DNA from 2 places in the Neobacillus sp. C211 genome. Region 2 is predicted to be linked to the other one. Evidence: predicted binding sites of a transcription regulator. Region 2 holds the regulator's gene; the other holds the start of a gene.

Region 1 (15,439 bases), on a different contig from region 2:
ATTGAGAAACCGCAAATTAGGAATAAGGGGAAGAAAGTTCTGTCAAATCCTGTATATGTATAATAAATGTTCTCTTTTTGTGGATTCTAATACCAAATGGTATTTATTATCCGGTGGATGGAGGAACCTCCTCGAGCAGATGATCGGGATGCAATCATTAAGGGCTATGAGACTAAGTTTAAGTTACTATATTCAACTATTTTTTCGAAAACTGTCATTTTTTAAATGTCGGTTTTTTTCTTATTTATTTAAACTGCATATGAATTACCTTTTGATACTATGAAGTTATTAATAAAAAATTGAAACTTTTGGACCATCAGGATTTCACCGTTTATTCCTCCAAAAAATAATCGAATAAATTTTCCCAACGCAAAAATGAACTTAACGTTGGATTTTTAATAGAATAGATGATATTTTCGCTGGTGCCTGACACCATGTCCCACACTTTTTCCCAATTATCCTAAAGGATTCATCGTGTTATGATTATTTTGAAAATTCGTGCAGAATGATCATTAGGAGGCGGTTGGAGATGAAAAAGAGAACTTCGCTTGTACTAGCTTTGGGATTAACAATGGGGTCTGTGCTACCGATTACAGCTGCGGCTGAGACAATTCCTTACAATGTTACGGTTAAGAAAGACGCGTCGCAGTTTGGTAAGGATGCAAAGGTCAACTGGAAGAAAGGACAAACGGTACCATCTTTTGTCCATGGGAAACTATCGACCAAAGTTTATAAAGACATAGATGGGATTAAGCAATTTTTAAAAGAAAATAAGGCACTTTATCAGTTAGATACAGCTAAAGATTTAACTTTACTCGATGTTGAGACGGACGGGCTAGGTAGCACTCACTATAATTTTATTCAATCGATTCAGGGGATTCCGGTGGATGGGGCGAAGTTTAAGGTCCATACCGATAAAAATGGAATCGTTACAGCAGTCAATGGTGATGTGTTCCCAGAAGCATCTTCTTATTTCAAAGGGGCCCTGAAAGCACAACTATCCAAGGAAACTGCCCTTGATCAGTCTTGGAAATCTATAAAAGTAACCAAAGAGGAAACCATCACCAATGCTGAAGCAGGTCCTACTGGCAAAAAAATAGAAGATACCGTTGAAAAGGCGGAACTAGTTGTTTATAAAAATGGTAATGAATTTAATCTGGCTTACAAAACAAATCTGCAATTTATTCAGCCATATCCTGCAAACTGGGTGGTCTATGTGGATGCCGTAAATGGTAACATTTTAAATTCCTATAATGCAGTAGCTGATGGCACTGGGGTCGGTGTTCTAGGAGATACGAAAACGCTTAATACCTACTATTCAAGCGGTACGTACTATTTATATGATATTACTAAGCCAATGACGGGTGTCATAGAAACAAGAACGGCGTTAAATAGATCCCGATTACCTGGAAATTATTCTGTTGACCCTGACAATAATTTTAACGCAACGTCACAGCGAGCCGATGTAGATGCCCACTTCTATGCGGGTGTCGTCTATGATTATTATAAAAATACGTTTAATAGAAACAGTTTTGATAATAACGGAGCGACTCTTCGCTCAACCGTCCACTATGGCAGGAATTACAACAATGCGTTCTGGAATGGTTCGCAAATGGTATATGGGGATGGAGATGGAATTACCTTCCGTTCATTGTCAGGTGCGCTTGATGTCGTAGCCCATGAATTAACACATGCAGTAACAGAAAGAACAGCTGGGTTAGAGTATCAGTATCAGTCAGGTGCATTAAATGAGTCCATTTCTGATACGTTCGGAGTATTCCTTGATAAAGGCGATTATTTAATAGGGGAAGATGTGTACACGCCTAATAAAGCTGGCGATGCGCTCCGCAGTCTATCAAACCCTAGTCTTTATGGACAACCAGAGAATATGAGCGGCTATGTTAATACTACTTCGGATAATGGAGGAGTTCACACGAACAGCGGGATTCCCAATAAAGCAGCCTATTTAACGATTTCAAGTCTGGGTACAGCTGTCGCTGAAAAAATCTACTATCGAGCTCTCACCGTTTATTTAGCTCCACAAAGTGATTTTAGCGACGCACGCGCGGCTCTTCTTGCAGCTGCAGCTGATTTGTATGGCTCAAGCAGCACACAGTACAATGCCGTTAAATCTGCTTGGACACAAGTGGGAGTAAACTAGGCCATTAACTATTTCCAATGTCAGCCGTCACATAATGTGATGGCTGACATTATTATGGGCAAAAAAAATAGATTGGTGTCAGGCACCAATCCAAAATGGGAAGTTTTAAGAAATGAGCTCTTCGAACCATTTCCTAATTAAGTTACTTTTATCATAAATAAAAAATGTGTAGAACTTAGGTGGAACTTATGTGGAAGTTGTGAAGATGGAAATATCCAAAAGTCCCGTTTAATTGAATAGTTTTTATTTTAAAGGAAAAAACTATGTAGAAATAAGAGGTTAAGGGGATTATTTGTTATGGGAGCATTTAAGGAAAAATTAACATCTGCTGAAATGGGAAAACTCTGGGTCACATATATGGGGAATTCCATGTCCAAACGTTATCTTATGTACTATCTTCAACATGTTGAGGATCAAGATATCAAAAAAATTGTAGAAAACGCACTGAATATATGTGAATCCATATTACAAGAAATAAAAAAGATCTTTATTGAAGAAAGCTTTCCTGTGCCAATTGGATTTACAGATGAGGACGTAAACTTAAATACCCCAAGGTTATTTTCTGATGAGTTTTATCTGCATTACTTAAAGTATGCGGGTAAAGCAGGACTAAGCATTTATTCAATTGCGGTACCAATAATGACAAGAGAAGATATTAGGGACTTCTTTATCAATACCCTTAATTCTACAGTTAAACTAATAAATGAGGTCAATAATGCTCTAATGGCTAAGGGTTATTTAATTAAGCCACCACTTATTCCTACCCCAGAAAAAGTCGATTTTATAAAAAAACAAAATTATCTAAATGGTTTTATAGGGAATGTGAGACCGCTCCATGCTCTAGAAATTACACATCTTTACTTAAATAATGAAAATAACGTAACAAGCAAAGCTTTATTAATTGGCTTTAGCCAGGTCGCCAAGAATGAGCAAATTAAGGAATTTTTTATTAGAGGAAAAGAAATGACAAACAAACATATAGTAAATTGTTCACAACATCTAAATAAAGAAAATTTGCCTGCTCTACCTCTTTTAGATCATTTAGTAAGCACTTCTACTATTTCACCATTTTCAGATAAATTAATGTTAGCCCATAAAATCGACATGTTTTCCATGAAAATAAGAGCTTATGGGAACGGGATGTCTCTTAACGGTAGACACGATATAGGTGGAATGTATGCACGATTTGTAAAGGATGTCGGGCTTTATGTCGAGGATGCAGCTAATATAATGATTGACCATGGTTGGATGGAACAGCCACCAAAAGCGGCTGACCGAGATCACTTAGCTTCAAACTAGCAGTAGCTGCTGGCTTTCAGGTGATACTGGAGAGAGTTTTAGGCAAAAAAATAGATTGGTGTCAGCACCAATCAAAATTATGGGAAGTTTTAAGAAATGAGCTCTTTGAACCATTTCCATATTAACTTGACTTAATAATAAGAAAAACATATGTAGAAATTAAGGTGAACTTGTGTGGAAGCTGTGAAGATTTAAAATGTCCCTAATTATTTGAGATGGTCTGTACCCATTTAAGGATTAAAAGAATAATGATCGCACCTGCTACTAGATTAGTAGCGGGTTTTGTTTTAGAACAAGCAGAATTAATGTTATGATAACGTTATTGCTCTCCAGTTGATTCGTAAGTCAAGATATTGTCTAAAATATTTATATAGGATAAAAAACAGATGGGATGACACGATGAATAAAGAAGTCAGTCTTAAGGTGAAAACAAAGTTTGTAAATAAATTTAAAAGCGGCTATCCACTTATTTCTAAGGAAGCCGTCATTAATGTGGACAACCTCGTAGAAGAGGGGTCCATTGTTAAATTGGTCGACGAAAGAAATATATTTATTGCCAAAGGCTATTATGGTAAGCAAAATAAGGGCCTTGGCTGGGTGTTGAGCAGAAAAGAAAATGATTCTTTTGATCAACGTTTTTTTGAGAAAATGCTAAAAGAAGCGATTAAGGAAAGAGAATCATTTTATCAAAGTTCAGAAACTACCGCGTTTCGAGTGTTTAATGGTGAAGGTGATGGAATCGGTGGTTTGACGATTGATTACTTTGCTGGTTATTATCTGTTAACTTGGTACAGCAAGGGTATCTATCATTTTCGAGACTATATCGTTCAAGCTTTAAAGGAACTGGTTGAATTCCAGGGCATTTATCAGAAAAAGCGTTTTGATGAAAAAGGGCAATACATCGAGGAAGATGACTTTGTCGCAGGTGAAAGAGGTCAGTTCCCTCTTATTGTCAAAGAAAATGGCGTCAACTTTGCAATATATTTAAATGAAAGCGCCATGGTCGGGGTGTTTTTAGACCAGCGGGATGTAAGGCGCACAATCCGAGATGTGTATGCAAACGGTAAGACAGTTTTAAATACATTCTCTTATACGGGGGCTTTTTCCTTGTTTGCAGCTCTAGGGGGAGCAACGAAAACTACAAGTGTAGACCTGGCCAATCGGAGTAAGAGTAAAACGATTGAGCAGTTTAGTGTAAATGGTGTGGACCATGAAACACAAGCAATTATTGTTGAGGATGTATTCAAGTACTTTAAATATGCTGTCAAGAAACAGCTGAAGTTTGATATGGTCATCCTTGATCCGCCGAGCTTTGCCCGGTCCAAGAAATTTGTCTTTAGTGCGGAAAAGGACTACAAGAATCTTCTAATCGAAGCGATTGCGATTACAGCGGACAACGGAACCATTGTTGCATCCACAAACAGCAGCGCTTTTGGGATGGATAAATTCAAGAGCTTTATCGATGCTGCCTTTAAAGAATCTGGCAGCCGGTATAAACAATTGGAAGAGTTTTCACTTCCCGTCGATTTCAAAACCGTCAAAGAATTTCCAGAAGGGGACTACTTGAAGGTAGTATTTATTAAAAAAATAAGATAAAGATGGTGCCTGACACCCACATGCAATGAAATGTGGGGGAGGGCCTTTTTTTATTTTTCAGGGTGTTGTAAATCCCATTTTTGCAATATAATAAAGGGAAGATGTTCACGAAATTGTCAAAAATGCTACTTTCGTAACTTACATAAATTAAAAAATAATCATTTCTGGGGGAAACGATATGATTAGAGCGGCTATTGCTGGTGTTGTTGGTTTTGTGCTTATTTTTATCGAGTCGATGATTGTGATGAAGCTAAAAGGTCTTGAAACGATTGAATTTGGCGGGTTGGCTCCGTTTATTAATGTCTGGGCTATGAATTTCTTTTTCATGTTTGCCATCCTTACACAGGTAACCAATTGGTATATGAACAAAGAAAGTTTAAAAGAAGATAAAAGCTTTTAGTATTAAAAAAAGCGACGCAATCTGGTAGGATGACCAAGACTGCGTCGCTTTTTTTTGATTGGCTCTGTTAAACTTGCCTGTTGATTTCCGCTCCAGGCGCTTCGCTTTCCGCTGGCGGTCCGGGGAGCCTCCTCGTCGCTGCGCTCCTGCGGGGTCTTCCCTGCCCCGTCCTCCCTCAGGAGTCTTCGCGCCTTCCACTCCAATCAACAGGGTGCCAAAATTAACAATAAGCTTTAACATAGCCTTTTGATTAAACGTTATGTTTTACAGTTTTATTCCCTTTAAATGCTGTGTTGCGAATGAATGGGATAACCCAACGGTCAAGACCGATGCGGCCGGCATTGTAACCAGAGAACAGGATGATCGCTCCTAGGAAAAGATCTGTTGGAATATGTGATACGGTTCCTGCTAAGAAAAATGAAAAGTTCATCACAAGGCCAAAGAACATAGCAGCAGTTGTTAAACATCCAAGAATAAGTCCAAGTCCGATTAAGAATTCACCTAGTGGGACGATCGTGTTAAAAATATCAACGTTTGGTAACGCGAAATGCTTTAAGAAATCAACATACCAGCCATAAACCATCGCACCGTCTGGACCTTTCACTGGATTAGCGATTGCCCCTTTTAAATAGCCAGAAGCATCAAAACCGCCTGATAATTTGTGGAACCCAGCTGTAATCCAAGAATACCCCATATATAAGCGAAGAACTGTTAAAATTCCAGCGGCAACTTTGTTTTCTCTTAACCACTTTACTACCATGTGAAACACTCCTTGTTAATTTATTTTTATTTGTTTGTTTGTTCGTTAACTACATTTTTAATATACCAAACTTATTTTGAAATTAGGGTAAAATGTTCACTATTTCACATATTTGTAAAAAAGTTATGAACAAATTTCAAACGAACAAGATCCTTCACCAGACTCTTAGAGAGAGTTTTGGATATAAGGGAGCTTATCAAAGACATTCCCCCTGCTTACTTGCATTAAACGTTATGTTTTACAGTTTTATTCCCTTTATATGCTGTGTTACGAATGAATGGGATAACCCAACGGTCAAGACCGATGCGACCAGCGTTATAGCCTGAGAAAAGAATAATTGCTCCTAAGAAAAGATCTGTTGGAATATGTGATACGGTTCCTGCTAAGAAAAATGAAAAGTTCATTACAAGTCCAAAGAACATAGCAGCAGTTGTTAAGCATCCAAGAATAAGTCCAAGTCCGATTAAGAATTCTCCTAGTGGGACGATGGTGTTAAAAATATCAACGTTTGGTAAGGCGAAATGCTTTAAAAAATCAACATACCAGCCATAAACCATCGCGCCGTCTGGACCTTTCACTGGATTAGCGATTGCCCCTTTTAGATAGCCAGATGCATCAAAACCACCTGATAATTTGTGGAACCCAGCTGTAATCCAAGAATACCCCATATATAAGCGAAGAACTGTTAAAATTCCAGCGGCAACTTTGTTTTCTCTTAACCACTTTACTACCATGTGAAACACTCCTTGTTAATTTATTTTTATTTGTTTGTTTGTTCGTTAACTACATTGTTACTATATCAAACTTATTTTGAAATAAGGGTAAATTGTTCACTATTTCACATATTCGTAAAAAAGTTGTGAACATTTTATTAACAGGGCCTTGAACTCCATTACTTACTAATTAATAAGAAAAATGCTTGGAGATGCTCCAAGCATTTTTGCGTGTGAATTAACCTAAATATTTTTCTAAAGGGTTCCAGTAATTCGCTCCCCATCCTGCTGCAAGATGTTCTCCTTCAGCCTCAGGAAAACCAATGTGGTCGAAAACCAAAAGGGTTTTTGAGTCTTGTTCTTTTAGCTCAAACTTAGCAATAGAGTAAACACCCTCTGGCCAATTCGCTACTCGCCAAGCTTGTACTATTCGCACACTTGGAACTAGTTCAATGTTTCTTCCAAGAATCATGCCGCCAAAACACGAAAAAGTACCACCAGCATCAGGACTGATTTCTGTAGGTGCACCTCCCGTCATTTCGCTGAATTGTTTCGAATCTGTGAGTGCTTCATATATAAGTCCAGGGCCGGCATTGAAAACTACTTCTTGATGAATTGTTTTAGTCATTTTTTATTCCTCCAATATATTATTCAATAGAAAAGGTTATTTATTTTTTATTTAAATTAATGCATGGCTATTTCGGACCATGGGTCTACACCCGGATCATTGCCTTCTGCAAAATCTTTAATGCGCGGCATGTAATGGGACCATCCTTGTTGGTGCGATGGGACTTCTTCAACTGGCAAGTCATAATGGGTTAAAACTAAATTTGTGCCATTTTCTTTCGGAGTCAGTTTGAATTCGACCTTACTTGAACCAGGTGGCACGAGCTTTGATTTTTCCCACCCCCAAGACATGACGATTTTTTCATAAGGAACAATTTCTACATATTCGCCCATGGCTATATCGCTGCCATTCACATCAATTCGATATTTACCACCGATTTTTGGCTCGAGCAAGATATGTCTCCCCATCCAGCGAACCATTTTGTCCGCATCAGTAAAGAACGAAAATAATGTTTCCGGACGGGCTTCAATAAATATTTCTTTTGTGATGATTTCATTATTGGTCTGATTCATTTTTTCTCCTTTCTTCCTCTTCGGCAGCTTCTTTCAAACGAAGTAAACTATCATCCCAAAAACGGTCAATATACTGCTTTAATTCAGAAAAACCGTCCCTTCTAATACCGTAGTACCGTTTCGTTCCGTCTCTCCGAACTATAACTAGGCCGGATTGTTCGAGAACTTTGAGATGCTGAGAAACTGCTGGAGCTGAAATGTCAAAATGTGAGGCAATCGCGCTGGAGGTCATTTCTCCATCACGAACGAGATAGAGTATATCTCGACGTCTAGGTTCTGCTAACGCATGAAGGACTTTTTCAATCATATTGTTATTTTAGCGCACACTTAATTAAGTGTCAACTTAATTAAGTGGTAGTCATGTTAGTATCTTTTGGCAAAAAAGATGAATATATGAATTCATAAGGGGATTGTAATTTTTTCCAAAAAAGAACTTGATAAAACTAATGCAATTAGTTATTATAAAACTAATGATATTAGTTAAAGGGGATGTGTCACTATGAGGATGATCAAAAATGGGTACTTGTATCAAGTTACATTCATGGCGAATGTTTTTCCGGTCAACTGCTATTTGGTGGAGGAAGAGGACGGGTTAACGTTAATTGATGCAGCGCTTGGCTTTTGTGCCAAAGGCATTATGAAGGCGGCCGAATCGATTGGAAAGCCGATTACCAAAATTGTGTTGACGCATGCTCATGAGGATCATGTCGGGGCGTTGGATTCTATAAAAGACTCGCTGCCAGATGTACCGGTTTATATTTCGAAGCGAGACCATAGACTAATGAATGGCGATCGGTCGCTTGATCCTCAGGAGGCGCAAACCCCGATTAAAGGCGGTGTACCGAAAAAATTAAAAACGCGGGCCAATCTATTATTGAAAGAAGGCGACCTGATTGGTTCGTTAACAGCGATCGAAACGCCAGGACATACACCAGGCTCCATGTCATTTTTAGATTTGCGGACCAAGGCGTTGATAGCAGGTGATTCCTTTCAAACACGAGGTGGAATGGCTGTTGCAGGGGATATTAGAGCTTGGTTTCCATTCCCGGCTTTTGGTACGTGGAGTAAGGAAACCGCCTTGTCCAGTGCCCGGAAATTAGTGAGTTATCGGCCTGAATTGCTTGCAGTCGGCCACGGAGAGATCGTGATAAATCCTGTAAACTCAATGCAGCATGCAATCAAAAATCTGGAACGAAAAATAGGATAGGGAGTAATTATATGTCACCAAGACCAAAAATCGGTCTCGAAATATCTTTTATTATCGAAGCAGCAGGAGAGATTGCCGACCAACATGGGGTGCAGGAAGTTACCTTGGCCAACTTAGCAAAGAAGCTGGGGATACGTTCTCCTTCTTTATATAATCATTTTGATGGACTCACTGGATTAAGAAAGAAATTGGCAATTTACGGAATCGATAAGCTTTATGAAGTGATGACAGATGCAGCAATTGGGGTGTCAGGCACCGAAGCTGTGCTGGCAGTTAGCCAGGCCTATGTGGATTTTTCCCGAAAGCACCCAGGTATTTATGAGGCGACCTTACTTGCCCCTGACCCGGAAGATGTGGATGTGCAGCAAGCAGGGGCGAAAATCGTTGACCTTTCCGTTCGCGTTTTGCAGGTATATCATTTAGAAGGAGAGCGTGCTTTGCATGCTGTCCGGGGCTTACGTAGTATTTTACATGGATTTTCTGCTCTAGAGCAAAAAGGCGGATTCAAGATGTCGTTGGATTTGAATGAAAGTCTTATGATAATTATTAAGGCATTTCTTTTGGGGATTGGGCTGGAGGACTAATAGATGAGAGGGTCAGTAGTGTCCATGCTGGAGGAAAAAAGCCGAGGACAGTAACTAAGAGTGGACCACAGTGCCAGTACTCATCGAATAATATCGGTCGCGGTCACTCTGAGAGGATCACAGTCCCGTACTCATCGAAAAAAATCGGTCACGGTCACTCTGAGAGGATCACAGTGCCCGAACTTATCGAAAAAAATCGGCCACGGTCACTCTGAGAGGACCACAGTGCCCGTACTCATCGAAAAGTATCGGCTACGGTCACTCTGGGAGATCAGAGTGCCCGAATTCATCGAAAAAAATCGGCCACGGTCACTCTGAGAGGACCACAGTGCCCGTACTCATCGAAAAGTATCGGTCATGGTCACTCTCTAACGTTCCGCCCCTGTAATATTCTCATTAAGGTACATTTTGGAGATAGAGTCCTATGGCAAGCTTTGGTATAATGGGATAAAGTTTAGTATTAAGGGATGATCATTTAGATGAGGTCAGAAAAATTGGGTTTAGTATTAGATGTGGAGACAACCGGTTTAGGTCCTACCAAGGATGAAGTAATCGAGCTCGCATTAAAGTTATTTTCCTATCGAGCAGATACCGGCGAGGTTATCGATATTATTGATGAAGACTCCTTTTTGCGTGAGCCGCTTTCCCGTTCGGCAAGAAATAATTATGACACAGCCTATCGAGTTCACGGAATCCCTTATGAGTTAGTTCAAGGGAAAAGCTTTTATGATGTAAAAATAAAAACCTATTTCCATCGTGCCGATTCGGTTTTTGCCCATAATGCTTCCTTTGATCGAAGCTTTCTCTATCACATGTATCCGGAAGTCAACGACCTGAAGTGGTATTGCACAATGAGAAACATCCCTTGGAAAAATTACGGCTTTCCAAATGGGAAACTATTAACCCTATTACAAGCGCATAACATCACAAATTACCAAACACATAGAGCTCTAGATGATATTACATACTTGTTAGAGTTGCTCAAGAAAACAAGTCCGAATGGAAACCTCTATCTGCAAGAGGTGCTAGAAAAGGCCCCGATGAGAAAATATCAGCCTGCTGTTTCCCGTACTAAAATGGGTTGAAAAAACTAATCAAACGTTTTGATTAGTTTTTTTGCTAATTTGTCAATAATGTTATGTGTTGCCAATTGAAATAAAAATCAATCCTAAACAATAATTTATAAAAAAGAAGGAGGATTACTATGTCAAAAGTTACACCATTCTTAATGTTTCAAGGAAACGCGGAAGAAGCAATGAATTACTACATATCATTGATTGAGGATTCAGAAATAATCAGAATTACTCGTTATGGGGCAAACGGACCGGGGGAAGAGGGAAGTGTTATGCATGCTGCCTTTACACTCAAAGGTCAGGAATTCATGTGCATTGATAGTAATATAAAACATGAATTTACTTTTACACCATCCTTCTCTATTTATATCACCTGTGATACTGAAGAGGAAATAAATCGACTATATGAAAATTTGTCTAGTGGTGGAGGCTTATTAATGTCGTTAGATAATTATGGCTTTAGCAAAAAGTTTGGCTGGGTCGTTGATAAATTCGGCGTTTCATGGCAGCTTAACTTACCTTTATAAATTTGATGGGTCTAAAAAAAGCCCGGTCGCATATGGACCGGGCTAATTTGCATGCATCTCGTATGTAAAAATCTATTGTCGACCCTCAGTGAAAATTTGAAAGTTCACACCGAACTTGTCTGTTAGACTACCATAAGCTGGGCTGAAAAACGTTTCCTGAAGCGGCATGTTTACTTGACTACCTTGCTGTAAGGCCTCGAAAAATTTATGCGCCTGGTCCGCGTCGTTAGTTGAAATACAGATAGTTACTTGATTTCCGCTTTGATGGGGTTGCCCTGGGAACGTATCAGAAAACATTACTTCCGTTTCTCCCACTTTGATCGTCGCGTGACCTACACGATCTTTGGCCTCGGCAGGTAATGGAAATTCTGGGTTTTCTGGCATTTCACCGAAAGATTGAGAAAAAAGAACCTGTGCATCCAAAGCCTTTTCGTAAAATTGAATCGCTTCCTTCGCATTTCCATCCATCACTAAATAGGGAATCAAACGTAATGTCATAATAAATCTCTCCTCGGTTTAAAAGTATTTTTTTGCTATCCTCGATAGGAAATAAGCTAGCCAGCCTCCTAAGAGATGCTCACTTCTTATTATTACCGATATTTTGATTATAAAACAAAGAACAAATGTTCGCAAGTGAATTTTTACCAAAATCAATAAAAACCCATGAGCTAAAACTAAACTCACGGGCTTTTAATCGTGGTGCCTGACACCATTTTTACTTCTATGCCAAGGCTTATTTCAATAAAGAAACGTATCGTTCAATAATGATTTTATAATGGTGGAGGGCGTGACCTGCGATAATGTAGCCTATGGCACGGGCCGTGACTTCAGTGTTATTGGCAAAGCCAATGTTTGCCCAAGCCTCTTCCGGCATGTTTTGAATTAAGGTAAGGCTAGCTTTTCTAATGGCAATAAAGTCTTCGAGAATATTTTTTATTGGTAATTTATTAATTTGCGAACCTTGGACAAAATCATTCTCGTTAAAACCTGCCAAAGCAGTCTGGTCTCCCCGTCCAACACGGAGAAGCCGGTAGCTCATAATTCTTTCAGTGTCTGCCATATGGCCAAGTACTTCTTTGATGCTCCATTTATTTTCGGCATAGCGAAAGTGGCCATCTTCTTCCGAAAGCGACTCAAAAAGCTCAATCGTTTTGACCAAGTTCTCTTTCAAAAGTGTTAATAGATTACCCTCAGGAACTAGATTCACATAAGGTTTATAGTATTCTGGGTACTCACTTGCTAAAGGACGTTGCAGCATTTCATTATCTCCCTTCTAATCTCATGACATCAGTCTCTCCTCACCCTAATGGTATGAAGGAAAGCAAAGAGATTATTCGTTTTTTTTTAAGAAAACCCATAAGGTGGACTAGCATAGAATAATCCTATCATAATATTCATAACTGCATGACCGGCATTTTAAAAAATAAGCCGAGTAAAGCACATTTCCTATAGTAAAAGGACCATTTGGTGAATAAGACATATTATAAATGGAGAAAAAATATTTTTACAGGGGGAGATTTAATGGGTTTTTTCTTGGTAGGAATCGTCTATTGGCTATTGATTGGAGCATCCGTGCTGCTATTTGTTAGGGGTCTTTGGAAAAAATCATGGAAAGCCTTTTTGTGGAGTGGGATTGCCCTTGCGATACCAACCATCTCGCTCTATGTTGGCGGTGCGGAGGGATGGTTTAGATTCGCTGGTCTGCTGCCTCTGCTATTGTTTGGACTTGCTTATTATACAAAAAAATAGTCACTCATTTTTAATTATCCATTTTTAAAATTAAAATTTGGTGGGAGAAGCTTAATAAAAATCATATTTTGTGTAAAATTAAACTAAGATATTTGGACATTTATACTTTATTTAAATGCATTCCCCATCCATGGGCGAATTTTTGAGTTCTATGAGCGAATCTTTGGTTTCAATGAGCGAATATTGGACTTTTATGGGCGAATCTAGTGTTTTTATGGGCGAATCTGTGCTTCCAATTTTCGGCCGCTCTTAATTTTAACCTGATACAATTAATATATATAATCAACACGGGGTGAAAAGCATGAATCCATCTAATCCAAACAATAACTCACGATCAAGTGAAATCGATTTAAAAACTATCCCTTCAATCATAAAAACCTACAAAAATGCTTGTGGAACGATTCATTCACATAAGCTGATCGGAGAATTAAGACAAAAGTACATGAGACGGCCTGCATTTTTAGAGGAATTGGGGAAAATCAGGTAAGCCATAAAGGAGATAGAAGCCCAATGCTGCACCATTTAGAAATCTATGTTTCTAACCTAAGCAAAACTATCGAGTTTTGGGGGTGGTTTTTAACTGAAATAGGATATGAGCCTTACCAAAAATGGGAGTCTGGTTTCAGCTGGAAACATGGAGAGACTTATATTGTTTTTGTTCAGGCGGATGACCGTTTTCTAGATATTCCGTATCATCGTTCTAGAGTCGGCCTGAACCATTTAGCTTTTCAGGCAGTATCAAGAGAGCAGGTTAATCAAATGACATTACAATTGAAGGAAAAAGGCGTTAATATTCTATATCCAGATAAACATCCATTTGCTGGCGGGGGATCTCATTACGCTGTTTTTTTCGAAGATCCTGATCGAATCAAAGTGGAATTAGTAGCACCGTAAAAGCAGTGGTCAGTCCCCGATAAGTTACGCGTTAACTTACCTGAGAGCTGACCCTTTTAAGTTTTATGATAGTGCCTTTAAGCCGACAACACCTATAATAATTAAAATGACGCTAATGATGCGCCCAAGGTTTTTTGATTCACCAAAAAGAAACATATTAATAAAAACAGCACCGGCTGTCCCAATTCCGACCCAAACGGCATAGGCAATGCTTAGTTGAAGAAACTGAAAGGACACATATAAAAAAGCCAGTGATGCGCCGAACCCGCCAATATATAGAACACCATTTCGGAGCGTTTTTTGCTGGCTGTATAATTTAAGTCCAGCCGCACCGGCGACCTCACTTGCAGCAGCTAAAAAGACAAAAACCCAGCCCATATTAGGCAACTCCCTTTACTGCTGTTTTTTCATCTTCCTTGTCCGAGAGATTTAATCCGATCACGCCAATGACAATGGTCAAGATAAAAAAAGCCTTCCCAGGATTAAAGCTTTCCCCAAAAAGATATATATCCATTAACACCGTACCAATTGTCCCTATTCCGGCAAATATTGCATAAACAGTACCGGTAGGGAGAGTCTCACAGGCTTTAGGCAGAATATGATAGTCTAAAAAAATAACTCCAACGACGATTGCCCACTGCCACCACGTTTGTGCCTCATTAAATCCGTATACCCAAATCAATTCAAACAAACAGGTTAAGCCTACGTAAATCCAGGCCTTATTCATTCTTTACACCTCTTGAAAGACCACTTGTACTATAACCAAAATGGTCCGATTAAATACTAATATGAAACCAGCATATTATATTAGGATACCACAATTTTTTAGAAAGTTGTTTTAAACACCTTTCCAACGCGTGGAAATTTATGTATTTTTAAATTTACTGTCATATCAATCACAAAAATCTTTCCACTTTAACTTTATAATAATCAAAAATAGGGAAAAAAATAAAAGTGGATGGTGAAGAAATTGGAATACAAACTTAAATCACTTTATGAGGAAATAGGCGGGCAGGAAACAATTGATAAATTGGTCAATGCCTTTTATCCACGAGTATATGCTGACCCAGAGTTAAGACTCTTGTTTGAAGGGGAAATGGAAGAAATTAAGCGCAAACAGAGGATGTTTCTTCCACAGTTTTTAGGGGGCCCAGCCCTTTATTCTCAGGAATTTGGTCCCCCAGCAATGAGAGGGCGGCACCTGCCATTTGAAGTAACACCGAGAAGAGCTGCATGCTGGCTTCGCTGTATGAAGGAAGCATTTGAAGAAATTGGGCTTGATCAGCAACCAGCAGGACAGGCCTTTTATGACCGGTTAATGCAAGTGGCTGGAATT
Region 2 (15,439 bases):
GACCTTTGTGGCAATCCGGTTAATAAAATACCTGTCGTGTGAGACAAACAATATCGTGCCCGGGTAATCGATTAATGCATTCTCTAGAACTTCCTTACTATCTAAGTCAAGGTGGTTGGTAGGCTCGTCCAAAATTAAGACATTTGCTTTCTCCAACATCAGTTTAGCTAAAGCTAGACGGGCTTTTTCACCCCCGCTTAAGGTGGAAACTATTTTTAAGACATCATCACCAGAAAATAAGAAATTACCGAGCACCGTACGTATTTCTTTTTCATTTTTTAGTGGATAGTCATCCCAGAGTTCATTTAAGACCCGCTTATTGGAGGTCAATTCAGCTTGCTCCTGGTCGTAATAACCAATTTGAAGGTTTGTCCCATAGAGTATGGTTCCCTCCAGAGCAGGCAACTTTTTGATAATTGTCTTTAAAAGTGTTGATTTGCCGATACCATTCGGTCCAACCAATGCGGTACTTTCACCTTTATAGGCCCGAAATGAAATGGACTCTGAAACCTTATCACCTTCGTACCCAACAGCGAGTGAATCCACTGTTAAAACGTCATTGCCGCTTTGTTTTTCAATTTCAAACGAGAAGGAAGCAGACTTTTCATCGCCTAATGGACGATCCATCATCTCCATCTTTTCTAGCTTTTTACGACGGCTTTGGGCACGTTTAGTCGTCGAAGCGCGCGCTAAATTCCGGTTGATAAAGTCTTGGAGATCAGCGACCTCTTGCTGTTGTTTTTCGAAAAGCTTTAAATCACGCTCATAATTTGCGGCCTTTTGATCAAGGTAAGAACTATAGTTGCCTGTAAACCTTTGGATTTGCTTACGGGATACTTCATAAACTTGAGTAACAACTTTATCTAAAAAATAGCGGTCATGGGAAACGATCAAAATCGCCCCATGATAACTTTGTAAATATTGCTCCAGCCAGGAAAGCGTATCAATATCAAGGTGGTTTGTGGGCTCATCCAATATTAAGATATCAGGCTTGGTTAACAAAAGTTTACCAAGGGCAAGACGGGTTTTCTGCCCGCCGCTTAAACTAGATATCATCAAGGATTTGTCATGGAAATTTAACCCATGAAGGACAGAGCGCATCTCTGCCTCATATTGATACCCTCCCTGTTCTTTAAATTTCACCTGAAGATGATCGTACTCTTTTAGGATTCTTTCGTACTTTCCACCGTCTTCAAAAACAAGAGGATCAGCCATTTGTTCTTCAAGGGTGCGGAGTTGTTTTTCCATTAATCGCAGCGGTTCAAAAACCGTCAGCATTTCATCCCATATGGATAATGATGATTCTAACCCGGTATTTTGAGCTAAATAGCCAATTGTCACTTCTTTCGGCTTGATAATTTCTCCGCCATCATGCGACAAGTGTCCGGCAATAATCTTCAATAATGTCGATTTTCCCGCCCCATTGCGTCCAACAAGAGCAACACGGTCCCGAGTTTGTAATTCGAGCTTAATATTCGATAAAATAAGGTCAGCACCATAATATTTTTGTAATTGATTAACCTGTAGCAAAATCATTCTCATTCACCTCTATTACATAGGATTAGTGTACCTTATTCCCGGTATGTCGGCAATAAACTGCTCGCCATATTAGCGGTGTAAGGGTCCTAAATCGTCAAAAAATGTAATATTTAGTTCAAAGTTTCACACACATATAAGGTAAAATAGTGTATGATTTGATGGGAGGATTTTTTATATGGCAGAATTTACGCATTTTAATGAAGAAGGCAGAGCAAAAATGGTCGACGTCAGTGATAAGCCGGAAACGGCACGTACGGCGCTTGCTCATTCCAGCATTACCGTTAGTAAAGAAATTTATGATAAAATAACTAATAATGAGATGAAGAAGGGCGATGTCTTAGCAGTGGCCCAGGTAGCAGCTGTCATGGCAGCAAAGAAGACATGGGATTTGATTCCAATGTGCCATCCGATTCCATTAACAGGTGTTAATATTTCTTTCTCTTGGGAACAGGATAAGGATGAGAATTATCAATTATATATTGCTGCAGCCGTTAAAACGAAGGGGAGCACAGGCGTAGAAATGGAAGCGTTAACAGCGGCTTCCGCGTGTGCCTTAACAGTTTATGATATGTGTAAAGCCGTTGATAAAGGTATGGTAATTGGACCGACGTATCTTGTCGAAAAAACGGGCGGTAAAAACGGTGATTTTAAAAGAGATGAAAGAGTTAAATAAATTTTTAACTAAACCATTCATGGGGTGTGGGAGATTATGAGTAATGAAACAACGAAAATACCACAGGCGACAGCAAAACGGCTGCCCCTCTATTACCGATTTCTAAAAAACCTGCAAAGCTCCGGCAAGCAAAGGGTCTCTTCAGCGGAATTGAGTGAAGCAGTAAAGGTAGACTCAGCAACGATTCGCCGCGACTTTTCCTATTTCGGTGCGTTAGGGAAAAAGGGCTATGGGTATAATGTTAATTACTTAATATCCTTCTTTCGTAAAACCTTAGATCAGGATGAATTAACTAAGGTTGCCTTAATAGGAGTCGGAAATCTTGGCACTGCCTTTTTAAACTATAACTTTTTAAAAAATAATAACACAAAAATAGAATGCGCCTTCGATGTGGATCCCGACAAAATGGGAACCATGATTCGCGAGGTACCCGTTCATCCTATGGATGATTTAGAGAAGGTTTTATCAGAAACTAATATTTCAGTGGCGATATTAACGGTTCCGGCTCCTGCCGCACAAATGATAACCGATCGACTGGTCAAAGCGAATGTAAAAGGAATCTTAAATTTCACTCCAGCAAGGTTAAATGTTCCACCATTAATAAGGGTCCATCATATTGACTTGGCAGTGGAGCTTCAATCGCTAGTCTACTTTTTAAAGCATTATCCAACGGTGGAAATAGATGAAGAATAATTAGTTAAAAAGGCTTTCCACAAAATTTGTGGAAGGCCTTTTGTATGATTAAATCCCTGCTTTTTTTAATTACATAATCTATAAAAATACTTTCTTATGCACTAAGATATAGGTAGATGAAATGCAAGCGGTTACTAACCGGGAAGTGGGGGAAATTCAATGTCAATTTTACGAGATGAAGCGTTAAAAATGCACAAGGAACACCAAGGCAAGGTTGGGATATATTCTAAGGTGGCAGTACATAATGCAAAAGATTTAAGCCTAGCCTATTCACCAGGTGTGGCAGAGCCATGTTTGGACATTTATGCAGACGAAAATAAAGTCTATGATTATACCTCGAAGGGCAATCTTGTCGCAGTTGTATCCAATGGGACAGCGGTTCTGGGGCTTGGAAACATTGGACCAAAAGCTGCGATGCCTGTGATGGAAGGAAAGGCCGTGTTATTCAAATCGTTCGCAGATGTTGACGCCTTTCCCATCTGCTTGGCCACCACTGACACAGACCAGATCGTAGAAACCGTCAAGCTGCTAGAACCAACATTTGGCGGAGTGAACTTGGAGGATATTGCTGCGCCGCAATGCTTTGAAATTGAAGACCGCCTCCGCAAAGCCTGCGAGATTCCTGTTTTTCATGATGACCAGCATGGAACCGCGATTGTAACAGCCGCTGGTCTAATCAACGCGTTAAAATTAGCGGATAAAAAAATTGAAGATATTCGTGTTGCGGTAAACGGAGCAGGTTCAGCTGGAGTAGCGATTGTTAAGCTCCTGCTGCATATGGGCGTGAAGGATGTTATTTTATGTGATACAAAAGGAATTATTTATGAAGGCCGTCCAGTCGGAATGAATCGATTCAAAGATAAAATGGCGCAAATGACAAATCGCGAGCAAAAACAAGGAACGTTAGGGGATGCGCTTATTGACGCCGATGTGTTTGTGGGGGTATCAGCAGCCGGGGCCGTTACAAAGGAAATGGTTAGCGCTATGCACCGTGACCCGATTATCTTTGCCATGGCCAACCCGGTACCGGAAATTATGCCCGATGCGGCCAAAGAAGCAGGGGCTCTTGTAGTGGGTACAGGACGTTCTGATTTTCCGAACCAGGTTAATAATGTGCTTGCTTTCCCAGGCATTTTCCGCGGTGCCTTAGATGTCCGTGCCAAGGAAATCAACGAGGAAATGAAGCTTGCTGCGGTCTATGCAATTGCTGGATTAATTTCAGAGGATGAGCTCCATGCCGATTATGTCATTCCAGATCCATTTGACCCTCGGGTCGCAGCACAGGTAGCAACCGCGGTTGCGTATACTGCAATGGAAACAGGGGTAGCCCAAAGATTTATCAATGTTGAGGAAATTAAGCAGCGCCTATCAGCATTAGCAGAAGCAAAACAACCAGTGCATGTTTAGGTCGAGTAAAATTTAGCTTTTAAGGGAGGACTATCTCAATCTAGTTGAGGTAGTCTTTCAAATTTTGGGAATTAGGGCATAATTCCGATATACCTTTTAAATTTTAAGTACAATAATGAATGATAGTTTTTTTCTTTTTTAAATCAGTCTATATGACCCCGTCCTTGGGTAAGTAATAAAACATTTCCTAGAAGGACATCTAGGGTTTTGCAATCGGAGGGGATGAAGTTGGCTATTGTGCTGACGATGTTTGTGCTTGGGATTTTATTAGGATTTGTCGGGGCGGGCGGCTCTGGCTTTATTATTGCCATCTTAACAGTTATTTTTGGAGTACCAATACATATGGCGTTAGGGACATCACTAGCAGCGATGGTGTTTACTAGCATGTCAGGTGCCTACAGTCATTTTCGTCAAGGAAATATCTCAATTAAAACCGGTTTAATCGTCGGTGGATTTGGGGCAGCTGCCTCCTATTTAGGTTCAAAACTAGCCAGTTTGATTCCGATCCATTCTTTGCATTGGTTGACAGCGGGGATGTTATTTTTGTCGGCTGTGATCTTGGTTGTCCGCTTATTTATTGTCCAAAAAATAAAGGTAAACAACAAAAAAGTGAACCCTGGCAACCTGCTTCTCATTAAGAAAGCGGCAGTTGTCGGGTTGGTTACCGGATTGTTGTCTGGTACATTTGGGATAGGTGCTGCACCGTTCATTCAAATCGGATTGCTGGTCATCATGGGACTTTCGCTTAAACAATCAGTGGGTACAACAATGCTCGTTATTTTGCCGATCGCTTTAGCAGGAGGTATCGGCTACTATTTCGAAGGATACCTGAATTTAACCCTGTTAGTTGAAGTGGTAGGAGGAACGATGATTGGCTCCTATGTCGGGGCTAAGTTTACAGCCCTTGCTCCGCAGCCCGTATTAAAAAGTGCGATGGTCCTGACCCCTATTATCGCAGGAGCTATTTTGCTTATAAGTTAAGGCAACGTTCGCAAGATGGTTAACTGAGACGATGAACTCTCAGATCAGCCTAAGTTAAAGAAAGCTTCAAAGACTGCAAAGTATTTTCTTAAGAATGCTTTGCAGCTTTTTGTGTTTACTAGCCTGGATGGTTAGTATGTCACCAGGTGGAAATCAGAATGGTGCCTGTCGCCTTCTCAAAGATGGAGGGAAATATGAGAAAGGGAAGATGGAGTTTACAGACGGTAATTATTGTCTTTGTGTGTATGGTGGTTACTTTTTCACTATTGATAACGGATTTACTTATCAGTTCGAGAATTGCTAAGGAGACGGAAAAAGGTCAGGCTGAGAAGGCGAGAAATGTGGCTCGAATGGTTGCTCATAGTCCGCTTGTGATTGATGCAATGAGCGGAGAACGGGATGTAAAGGAAATCCAAACGTTTGCGAATGAAATGAGAAAAGTGACAAACGTTTACTTTATTGTTGTGATGGATATGAACGGGATCCGTAAATCCCATCCTGATAGCAAAGAAGTTGGCAAACAATTCAAGGGTGGAGATGAAGGGCCGGTACTAAAAGGGAAAGAGCATGAATCTATTTCAAAAGGAGCTCTAGGACCTTCTTTACGTTCTTTTACGCCGATTAAGGATGCAAATGGAAAACAGATCGGGGCAGTAGCCGTTGGGATTTCTCTTGATAATGTGGAAACGGCCGTCAATAAGAGCAGAATGGGGATTTATATTGGGACGATGATTGGTATCTTAATCGGTGTTCTCGGGGCTGTTATTTTAGCTAGATATATAAAAAAGATCTTACTTGGGCTTGAGCCGTTTGCAATTGCTAAATTATTAGAGGAACGAAGCGCGATGCTTCAATCGGTGCGTGAGGGAATTGTTGCAGTGGATCAACACTCAAACATAACACTTGTCAATCGAGCAGCCTTAAAGCTGTTCGATAAAGCAGGCCTGCAGGATAACCCAATGGGGACAAATATAGAAGAATATATGTCATCTACTCGCTTAAGTGATTTATTAAAAACAGGTAAACCTGAATTGGATGAAGAACAGAATATAAATGGGATGACCATTTTAACCAACCGAGTCCCCGTTATCGTTGGGAATAAGGTAGTGGGCGCAATTGCTACTTTTCGCGATAAAACAGAAATACAGGTACTCGCTGAAGAACTGACAGGAGTAAGAACATACGCCGATGCACTTCGGGCCCAGGCACACGAGTTTATGAATAAACTTCATGTGATTTTGGGGATGGTCCATACAGGTTATTATGAAAAAGTTGTCGAATACATCAATGAAACGGTTGATCATCGTAATAACGAAATTGGCTTGGTTACCAAAAAGATAAAGGACCCTGTTTTAGCTGGCTTTTTAATTGGAAAGTTGAGTTATGCAAGGGAATCAGGGACTGAGTTATCTGTTTCCTGTGAACAACCGCTGCCACAACCTGCAGATTCGGATGTCACACATAAATTGATTACAATTGTTGGTAATTTAATTGATAATGCCATTGTGGCTGTGACCGGTTGTCCAGTCAAAAAAATAACAGTAGAATTTGATTATGGTGATGATATTTTAACTATCGAAGTAAAAGATACAGGAACAGGGATGAATGAAGAAATACAAAACCAAATTTTCAACAAAGGATTTTCCACAAACGGTGAAAATAGAGGTCTAGGGCTGTACCTTGTGTCGCAAGCGGTTAAAAAGTTGGAAGGGGATTTAATTCTTTCATCAAAGCCTGGAAAAGGGACCGTCTTTGCCGTGTATATACCATATAATGGGGAGGGGGACCAGAATGATCCGGGTAATGATTGTTGAAGATGATCCAATGGTGGCTGAATTTAATAAACGCTATCTTGAGCAAGTTACTGGTTTTATATTGATGGCAATGGCCGCATCCGTGGATGAGGCGATTAAGAAAATTGAAAAACTAGAAATTGATCTTATCTTATTGGATATATTTATGCCAGGGAAACTAGGATTAGAGCTGTTAACCTACCTCCGTGAACATGAAAAAGAAACCGATGTGATTGTTATTTCAGCAGCATCAGATATGGAGCGGATTAAAAAGGCTTTAAGATACGGAGCCGTTGATTATTTAATTAAGCCTTTTGAATTTGAACGCTTTAGTAGAGCGTTAGTTGCATATAAAGAACAAACAAAGTTTATTCAGACTCAACATAGGATTAGCCAAGACGTATTGGACAACCAAATACTGCACCGAGAGGAAAAGCCTGTTATCGAAGAATTACCAAAGGGATTAACAAAAGATACCCTGAAACAAATTTGGGAAGCGATTCAGGAGCTAAAAAATGCCCAGTTTTCAACAGAGGACGTCGTGAAGGTCGTCGGAATTTCTCGGGTTTCCGTCCGTAAGTATTTAAATTTTTTAAAGGAAATTGGAATCCTAGATGTTAAGGTAATCTACGGTACAGTGGGAAGACCCGTTTACCAGCATGAATTTAATCGATTGAAAGAACATCTTATCAAAAACTTTTTGTAAGCAGCCTAGAACTGCTTACTTTTTTTATTTACAAAAACCTTATTAAATTTACATAAACTATGAAAGCGGTTTAATTCAGAATATGATAGAAACATCAATAGATTGGGGGATGAACACTTATGGAACCAGCAAAAGAGTTGCAACCGCTTACGGTTGTTCCAGGGGAAAAAGAAGAAAAGAAAGGGCTTTTAGGTAAATTTGGCAGTGTAAAGGTAGGCGTAATTCCACTCCCACTTTATATCGTTATCGCTGCTGTTGTCTACTTTTCAGCCGTCTATAAATTGCTTCCAGCTGATATGATTGGCGGCTTTGCCATTATTATTGTCATGGGTATTTTACTTGGGGAACTTGGTATGAAGATTCCGCTTTTAAAGGATATCGGCGGCCCTGCCATTTTAGCCCTCTTGATTCCGTCTTTTTTAGTCTATTTTAGTGTGATTAATACAACGGGAATGAATGCGGTTACCCAGTTGATGAAAACATCCAATTTCCTTTATCTTTATATTTCTATTTTAGTAGTAGGAAGTATTCTTGGGATGAATCGTAGAGTCTTAATTCAAGGCTTCACACGCATGTTTATACCGCTTATTGTCGGCACAATAGCATCTGTTGTTGCAGGCGTTCTAGTAGGTTTGCTTTTTGGATATGACATGAAACACACATTGTTCTTTATTGTTGTTCCAATTATCGGTGGTGGGATCGGAGAAGGAATTTTGCCTCTTTCATTAGGCTACGCAGAGGTTCTCGGAAAATCTTCAGAAACATTTGTAGGGCAATTAATTCCAGCAGCAGTGATTGGAAATATTGTCGCGATCATTTGTGCAGGTATTTTATCACGTTTAGGTGAGAAAAAGAAGCATCTGACTGGTAATGGAGTATTAGTGAAGACAAAAGGCGGCGACGGAATCACAGAAGCCGCAACGATTGATAAGCCGGTTGATTTTCCACTTATGGGTGCAGGACTGTTAATTGCGTGTAGTTTCTTTATCTTAGGTGGATTGGGGAATAAATTCCTAGGCATTCCTGGACCAGTGTTAATGATTATTGCAGCGGCCGTTGTGAAAAGTATAAAAGTAATGCCCGCTAAAATGGAACAAGGTGCTTATCACTTATATAAATTTGTATCATCAAGTTTAACATGGCCATTAATGGTTGGCTTAGGTATGCTATATATTCCGCTTAAGGATGTAGTCAAAATCGTAACCCCAGGATATGTGGTTGTTTGTACCGCTGTCGTAGTGGCAATGGTTACTACAGGTTACTTTGTAGGTAAGTTGATGAAGATGTACCCAGTCGACTCAGCGATTGTTACAGGCTGTCATAGTGGTTTAGGAGGAACGGGTGATGTCGCAATTCTATCGGCTTCCAATCGGATGTCATTAATGCCATTTGCCCAAGTTTCGACAAGAATTGGGGGCGCTTCAACCGTTATTTTGGCTATTCTTTTGCTTAAATTATTAAGCTAATATTCCTAAATCGGGCTGTGCCTGTTTGCCACGGTCCGATTTTTTTTGATTGTATAGATTGGATTCTTGTCACCATGATTAACTATTATTTATAGATAGGACCAAAAGGAGAAGGTTGGAATGAATGAAAGCAAGATGAAAGAGCAGGCAGTGCTGCTCCATAAAAAGCTGGCAGGTAAGATTAGCATCGTCAGTAAAGTAGAAATGAACAATGCCGATGATTTAAGTTTAGCCTATACGCCAGGTGTAGCCGAGCCATGTAAGATCATTGCAAAAAATAGTGAAGCTTCCTTCGAGCATACAGGTCGGGGTAATTTAGTAGCCGTTGTAACAGATGGAACAGCGGTATTAGGATTAGGAGACATTGGCCCTGAGGCTGCCATGCCAGTTATGGAGGGGAAGGCCGTTTTATTTAAACAATTTGCAGGGATTGATGCCTATCCGCTTTGCCTGGGTACAAAAGATGTCGATGAGATTGTCAATATTATTAAAGCATTAGAGCCAACATTCGGTGGTATCAATTTGGAGGATATTGCCGCCCCAAGATGCTTTGAAATTGAAGAACGCTTAAAAAAGGAACTAAACATTCCCGTCTTTCATGATGACCAGCATGGGACAGCGATTGTTGTATTAGCTGCCCTTTTAAATGCGCTGAGAATTGTGAAGAAAAGTATCTATAAGGTTAAGGTTGTTCTAAATGGTGCTGGTTCTGCTGGGATAGCGATTGCCAAGCTTTTATTAAAAGCGGGCTTTAAGAATATTACGTTAGTAAGCCTGGAGGGAATTCTTTGTCCAGGCGAAGAGTGGATGAACGACCGTCAAGCAGAAATAGCAGAGAGAACAAACCTAGGCAGGGTACATGGAACCCTTCAAGACGCGATTAAAAACACCGACATTTTTATTGGCGTCTCAGGTCCAAAGGCTTTAACGGGAGATATGGTCAGGACCATGAATAAAGATTCAATTGTTTTTGCTATGGCAAATCCAGTGCCTGAAATTTATCCGGAAGAAGCGCTTGTAGCAGGTGCAGCAGTAGTCGGAACAGGACGTTCTGATTATCCTAATCAAGTAAACAATGTGCTCGCCTTTCCAGGAATCTTTCGTGGTGCTCTCGATGTAAGGGCAACCGACATCAATGAGGAAATGAAACTTGCAGCAGCTTACGCCATTTCAAGTCTTGTATCGGATAAAGAGCTTCGTGCGGAGTATATCATTCCTAACGCCTTGGATTCTCGTGTGGGGGATCGAGTGGCAGCAGCTGTTTCGGCTGCAGCGATCGAATCGGGAGTAGCGCGAAAAAGCTCCAACTTAAAAAAACTAGTAGAAATCATCTAAGCAACGCTTATCGAACGGTGGAAAAAGAAGAAAATAGGTTCAAGAGGGTCTTTCACGATATAACGTGAGGGGCCTTTTTTTGTAAAATAATAATTAGGACATCCTAATATTTACATTTGCACTTTACAAACGTAACAGTGTTATGTTACATTGTTTTTAGAAAGGGGTTTTTATGATGAGTGAGGAGTTAATCTCAAAGAAAGACCTGTTAGAATTAGCCGGAATATCCTATGGACAGCTATATAGATGGAAACGAAAGGATCTCATTCCGGAAGAATGGTTTGTGCGTAAATCAACGTTTACGGGTCAAGAAACTTTTTTTCCAAAGGAAAAGGTCTTAGAAAGAATTGAAAAGATCCAAACGATGAAAGAAAACTTATCTTTGGATGAACTAGCTGACATGTTTTCAACCAATGTAACGAATTTAAATTATACCAAAGATGAATTAGTGAAACGTAACATTGTTTCGACAATGGTTGTCGATTTTTATCTAGAACAAGAAAAGGGCATTCTTCAATTTAATTTTACACGTATGCTCGAAGTGTTTGTTTTAGAAAAACTGCTTCAGTCGGGTGAAATTAACCTGGAAGAAGGGAAGATGGTCTTGCAGGTGTTAAAGGATCATGCCGGGGTAATCAAGCAAAAAAGCTGTGAATTGGTGATTACCAGAAAACTGGGCATGTCATCATGTCTGTTACTAATTAATGCAGAAGAATTTCATTTTGAACGCGGAACAAAAGTTGTTGCCGCTTTGTCGCTGATGACGTGCATGGAAGAAATTAAAGCGAAATTATTATAAAGGAGAATGATGATGGATACGAAAAGCAGGGGAGACTTGGTTATTAATGGCTTCGGTGCATCCAATGGGGGACAGTTCCGCGTTGTCACATTAAATGGCCGAGGGACGGTTAACAATGATTTAGAATGCCTGGAACTGGATTGTAATGGTTCCGGGATTCTCAATGGAAACGTCATTTCTGAAAAAGCAAAAGTAAACGGACATGCGAAGGTCAGAGGGAGTATCGACAGTAAGATCCTAACGATTGATGGATCAGCAAGGATCGACAAAAACCTATCTGCTGAAAAATTAAAGGTCTCTGGTAAAGCAACCGTTGGCGGCAGGGTTAAATGTGAGGAAATAAAAATTCAAGGAACATTTACGGTTGGTGAGGATTGTGAGGCGGAAATTTTTAAAGCAGAATCGCAGTTTACGATTGGCGGACTTCTAAATGCAGACCAGGTTGACATAAAGATGTTTGGAGAATGTAAAGCAAAAGAAATCGGCGGGCAAACGATTACGGTAAAGGCGAAGGGATCCTTAGTCGGTAATTTGCTTAAGGCCTTTTTTAAACCACAGCTTGAAACGGAATTAATTGAAGGGGATAAAATTGAACTTGAAAATACGATTGCCAAAGTGGTTCGTGGGAACCAGGTGTGGATTGGTCCAAATTGTCAAATTGGTCTAGTGGAATACACTGAGGAATTTTCGATGGATAAAAAGGCAATTGTTACTGAGAACAGAAAGGTTTAAGGGGGATAAGAAAATGACAAGAAGCGAAAATCTGATTATCAATGGCTCGGGCAGCTATCCTGGCGGCCGTTACGATAAAATCAGTATTCGAGGGGAAGGAACGATTGTCAATGCTGTGGAAAGTTCGACTTTCCATGTCTATGGTACGAGTGAAGCCGTCGAAAATGTCAAAACAGGCTCGGTAAAAGTATTTGGTGAAGCAGAGATCAAAGGGAATATGGATGCAGAGGAAACACTGATCATGGGAACGATGATGGTCGGTGGCAATGCTCTTTTAAAAAAGATAAAAATTTTCGGATTGCTGGAAGTCGGCGAGAGACTGACAGGGGATGAAGCAAACATTAAAGGGAGTATCTCAGTGAATGGCGATGTGGAGTATGAGACGTTCGACTCTAGCGGCGGCTTTGAGATCAAAGGATTACTGAGCGCTGATACCATTAAGGTCGGTTTGCGTTTTGGGCAAAGCACAGTTGAGGAAATCGGCGGCGGAAAAATAACCGTCAAAAAAAGAAGTAACTCATTCCTCCCCTTTGGAAAAGAGGCAGGGTCCCTAAGTGCGAAAGTCATTGAAGGAGATGATATCTACCTTGAAAATACCAAGGCTGATATTGTTCGGGGCAACAAGGTGGAAATTGGACCTGGCTGCCAAATAGGAGTGGTGGAGTATCGAAATGATTTCTCGCATGATCCGAGGGCGGCAATAAAAACGACGATTAAGATATAAAGGAGAAATGTGATGGTGACAAAAGAAAGCAAATTAGGATTGGTTGTTGCGGGGTTATTGCTGGGGATTTTAATGGCCTCGATGGATAATACGATTGTTGTAACCGCAATGGGTACGATTGTCGGTGATCTCGGTGGTCTGGAGAGCTTTGTCTGGGTCGTATCTGCCTACATGGTAGCTGAGATGGCAGGGATGCCGATTTTCGGTAAGTTGTCGGATATGTACGGTCGAAAAAGATTCTTTATTTTCGGATTGATTTTGTTTATGGTGGGTTCCGCTTTGTGCGGTACTGCTGAAACGATCACCCAGTTAAGCATCTATCGTGCCATTCAGGGGATTGGCGGTGGGGCGCTTGTCCCAATCGCCTTTACGATAATGTTTGACCTGTTTCCCCCTGAAAAACGTGGGAAAATGGGGGGCTTGTTCGGAGCCGTTTTTGGATTGTCGAGTATTTTTGGTCCATTGCTTGGTGCGTATATAACGGACTATATCAGCTGGCATTGGATTTTCTACATCAATATGCCACTAGGGATCTTATCACTCGTTTTTATTACTATCGCATATAAGGAATCTCCAATTCACAAAAAGCAGATAATTGATTGGTCGGGGGCCGTGACATTGGTCGGAGCCGTCGTTTGTCTAATGTTTGCGCTTGAACTTGGGGGGCAAAAATATGACTGGAATTCAACCGTGATCATCAGCCTGTTTGCAGGATTTGCGATTCTATTTTTGATCTTTTTATTTGTGGAGACAAAAGCAAAGGATCCGATTATTTCCTTTTCCATGTTTAGAAACCGCTTGTTTGCAGGCAGTACACTCGTTGGCTTATTTTACGGTGCTGCATTTATGGCAGCTACGGTTTACATTCCGATTTTTGTGCAAGGGGTTTATGGCGGGACTGCTACCAATTCAGGGTTAATATTATTGCCAATGATGCTCGGCTCGGTGGTTACCGCACAAGCGGGCGGTTTTTTGACAACGAAGATGAGCTATCGAAATATTATGTTTATCTCCGGAGTTATTTTGATTGGCGGCTTATTGTTATTGAGTACGATTACACTAGAAACAAGCAGAGCGGTGTTGACGCTTTACATGATTATAATTGGTTTAGGTGTCGGCTTCTCTTTTTCTGTGTTAAGCATGGCTGCGATTCATCCGTTTGGAATTGAGCAAAGGGGCTCAGCAACATCCACTAGTAACTTTATTCGTTCCTTAGGAATGACGATCGGGATTACCATTTTTGGTACGATCCAACGAAGTGATCTCAAAGAAGGGTTGGAAAATGCTTTTGCTGGAATGGGACCGATTCCTAAGGGTCAGAGTTTCGGAGATTCGCGGGCCTTATTATCGGAGGAAGCAAGAAAATTAATTCCACCACAAATTCTCGATAAAATAACAGATGCACTCTCAAGTTCCATCGTCCACACATTTACATGGGCACTCGTACCCGCAGGTCTAGCCTTCCTATTCATTTTTATCCTAGGAAAAGAGCGTATGGTGATTCACAAAAAAGAGGCTTCAAAATGAAAAGGTGTCAGGCACCATGTGAATTTTTCACATGGTGCCTGACACCTTGTTTTATTTCTTTTTCATTTTATCTTTGTATTTAACGTGAAAGATAATCATTTTTAGGCCTGAGCCATAGTCAAAGGTTGCTAATAGGACGAGGAGGTAACTGAAAAACCCCCATCCATTTTTTTGAACATTATCAATGGCAAAGTAAGTAAACAACCCGCCAAGCAAAAAGTAAATTAATCCGGAAAACAAAGGTGAACGTTTCATAGAAATCCTCCGATAAAGTTTTGAACCGCCTCGGCTTCTCGCTGGAGCCTCTCAATGTCGTCTTTGTACACCGACTGAACCAAGACCACCAAGGTGTTCATTGTGACATGGGCAAATATTGGGACGAAAATGGATTTTGTTTTTACATAAAGAAAGGCGAACGTAAAGCCCATGGCCGAGTATAACAGAATGTGTTGAAACTCCATATGGGCCGCGGCAAAAATGACTGAACTGATAAGAGCAGAAATAAAAAAGTTAAATCGTTGATGAAGAGCTCCGAAAATAATTTTTCGAAAAACAATTTCTTCTAGGATTGGCCCAATGATGCTCGTGACTATAATCGCTAAGGGAAAAGCCTCAATTATCGTTAGAATATCCTTTGTGTTTTCAGAACCCATATTGATGCCAAATAGGTTCTCGATGATTGCGGCGGCGTACTGGGCTGCTAAAGCAAGGAAGATTCCTGAAATGGCCCATACCACCGAATGACCGAAAGAACCGCCATTTTTGCTGAAGCCTCGGTTGTTCATTTCTTTCCTTAATATAAAAATAATGAGTAATAAGGCAATCGTAAAACTAGCTAGAAGCCAGGAAGGAACAGCAAGACTTTGATTGATCCCAAAGTATTTAAAGCCAAACAAAAATAGGGGTATCCCGATTAGGCTAGAAAACTGCATCGCGATGTAAACAATAATGATTTTCCAATATTCCCGTTTCAAATAATCTAGTCTCCTTTAGATTCCATTTTATATTTTTGACGAATAGTCAATTTATAATCATTCATTTTACAGGGAGTCAAATCGCTCGGG

The links. Region 2 encodes Rex, which represses fermentation and respiration genes when NADH is low (regulators of the CRP and FNR family bind a similar motif). Its sites were predicted from a motif close to TTGTGAAATATTTCACAA; they were not measured.
Region 1: ACSU6B_RS07970 (DoxX family membrane protein) is a predicted target of Rex. The motif match lies at 6,309-6,326, and genes of this name have one in related genera.

What each region holds. Positions count from the first base shown of each region.
Region 1 covers NZ_JBPXRO010000006.1:63,237-78,675, forward strand. Annotated here, with positions in the region: gene ACSU6B_RS07950 (M4 family metallopeptidase) at 530-2,161, shown strand; gene ACSU6B_RS07955 (DUF3231 family protein) at 2,459-3,460, shown strand; gene ACSU6B_RS07960 (class I SAM-dependent rRNA methyltransferase) at 3,860-5,056, shown strand; gene ACSU6B_RS07965 (hypothetical protein) at 5,235-5,456, shown strand; gene ACSU6B_RS07970 (DoxX family membrane protein) at 5,707-6,216, opposite strand; gene ACSU6B_RS07975 (DoxX family protein) at 6,441-6,950, opposite strand; gene ACSU6B_RS07980 (SRPBCC domain-containing protein) at 7,168-7,557, opposite strand; gene ACSU6B_RS07985 (SRPBCC family protein) at 7,614-8,069, opposite strand; gene ACSU6B_RS07990 (ArsR/SmtB family transcription factor) at 8,053-8,376, opposite strand; gene ACSU6B_RS07995 (MBL fold metallo-hydrolase) at 8,569-9,276, shown strand; gene ACSU6B_RS08000 (TetR/AcrR family transcriptional regulator) at 9,288-9,860, shown strand; gene ACSU6B_RS08005 (exonuclease domain-containing protein) at 10,340-10,945, shown strand; gene ACSU6B_RS08010 (VOC family protein) at 11,065-11,460, shown strand; gene ACSU6B_RS08015 (VOC family protein) at 11,533-11,958, opposite strand; gene ACSU6B_RS08020 (DinB family protein) at 12,194-12,718, opposite strand; gene ACSU6B_RS08025 (hypothetical protein) at 12,982-13,209, shown strand; gene ACSU6B_RS08030 (hypothetical protein) at 13,511-13,696, shown strand; gene ACSU6B_RS08035 (VOC family protein) at 13,720-14,103, shown strand; gene ACSU6B_RS08040 (DMT family transporter) at 14,167-14,481, opposite strand; gene ACSU6B_RS08045 (DMT family transporter) at 14,483-14,830, opposite strand; gene ACSU6B_RS08050 (globin domain-containing protein) at 15,062-15,439, shown strand, end outside.
Region 2 covers NZ_JBPXRO010000052.1:3,516-18,954, forward strand. Annotated here, with positions in the region: gene ACSU6B_RS27675 (ABC-F family ATP-binding cassette domain-containing protein) at 1-1,536, opposite strand, end outside; gene moaC (cyclic pyranopterin monophosphate synthase MoaC) at 1,715-2,212, shown strand; gene ACSU6B_RS27685 (redox-sensing transcriptional repressor Rex) at 2,249-2,905, shown strand; gene ACSU6B_RS27690 (NAD(P)-dependent malic enzyme) at 3,065-4,312, shown strand; gene ACSU6B_RS27695 (sulfite exporter TauE/SafE family protein) at 4,541-5,293, shown strand; gene dcuS (DcuS/MalK family sensor histidine kinase) at 5,488-7,107, shown strand; gene ACSU6B_RS27705 (response regulator) at 7,085-7,792, shown strand; gene ACSU6B_RS27710 (2-hydroxycarboxylate transporter family protein) at 7,912-9,258, shown strand; gene ACSU6B_RS27715 (NAD(P)-dependent malic enzyme) at 9,379-10,593, shown strand; gene ACSU6B_RS27720 (YhbD family protein) at 10,769-11,392, shown strand; gene ACSU6B_RS27725 (polymer-forming cytoskeletal protein) at 11,399-12,124, shown strand; gene ACSU6B_RS27730 (cytoplasmic protein) at 12,138-12,848, shown strand; gene ACSU6B_RS27735 (MDR family MFS transporter) at 12,861-14,375, shown strand; gene ACSU6B_RS27740 (YdiK family protein) at 14,427-14,630, opposite strand; gene ACSU6B_RS27745 (CPBP family intramembrane glutamic endopeptidase) at 14,627-15,349, opposite strand.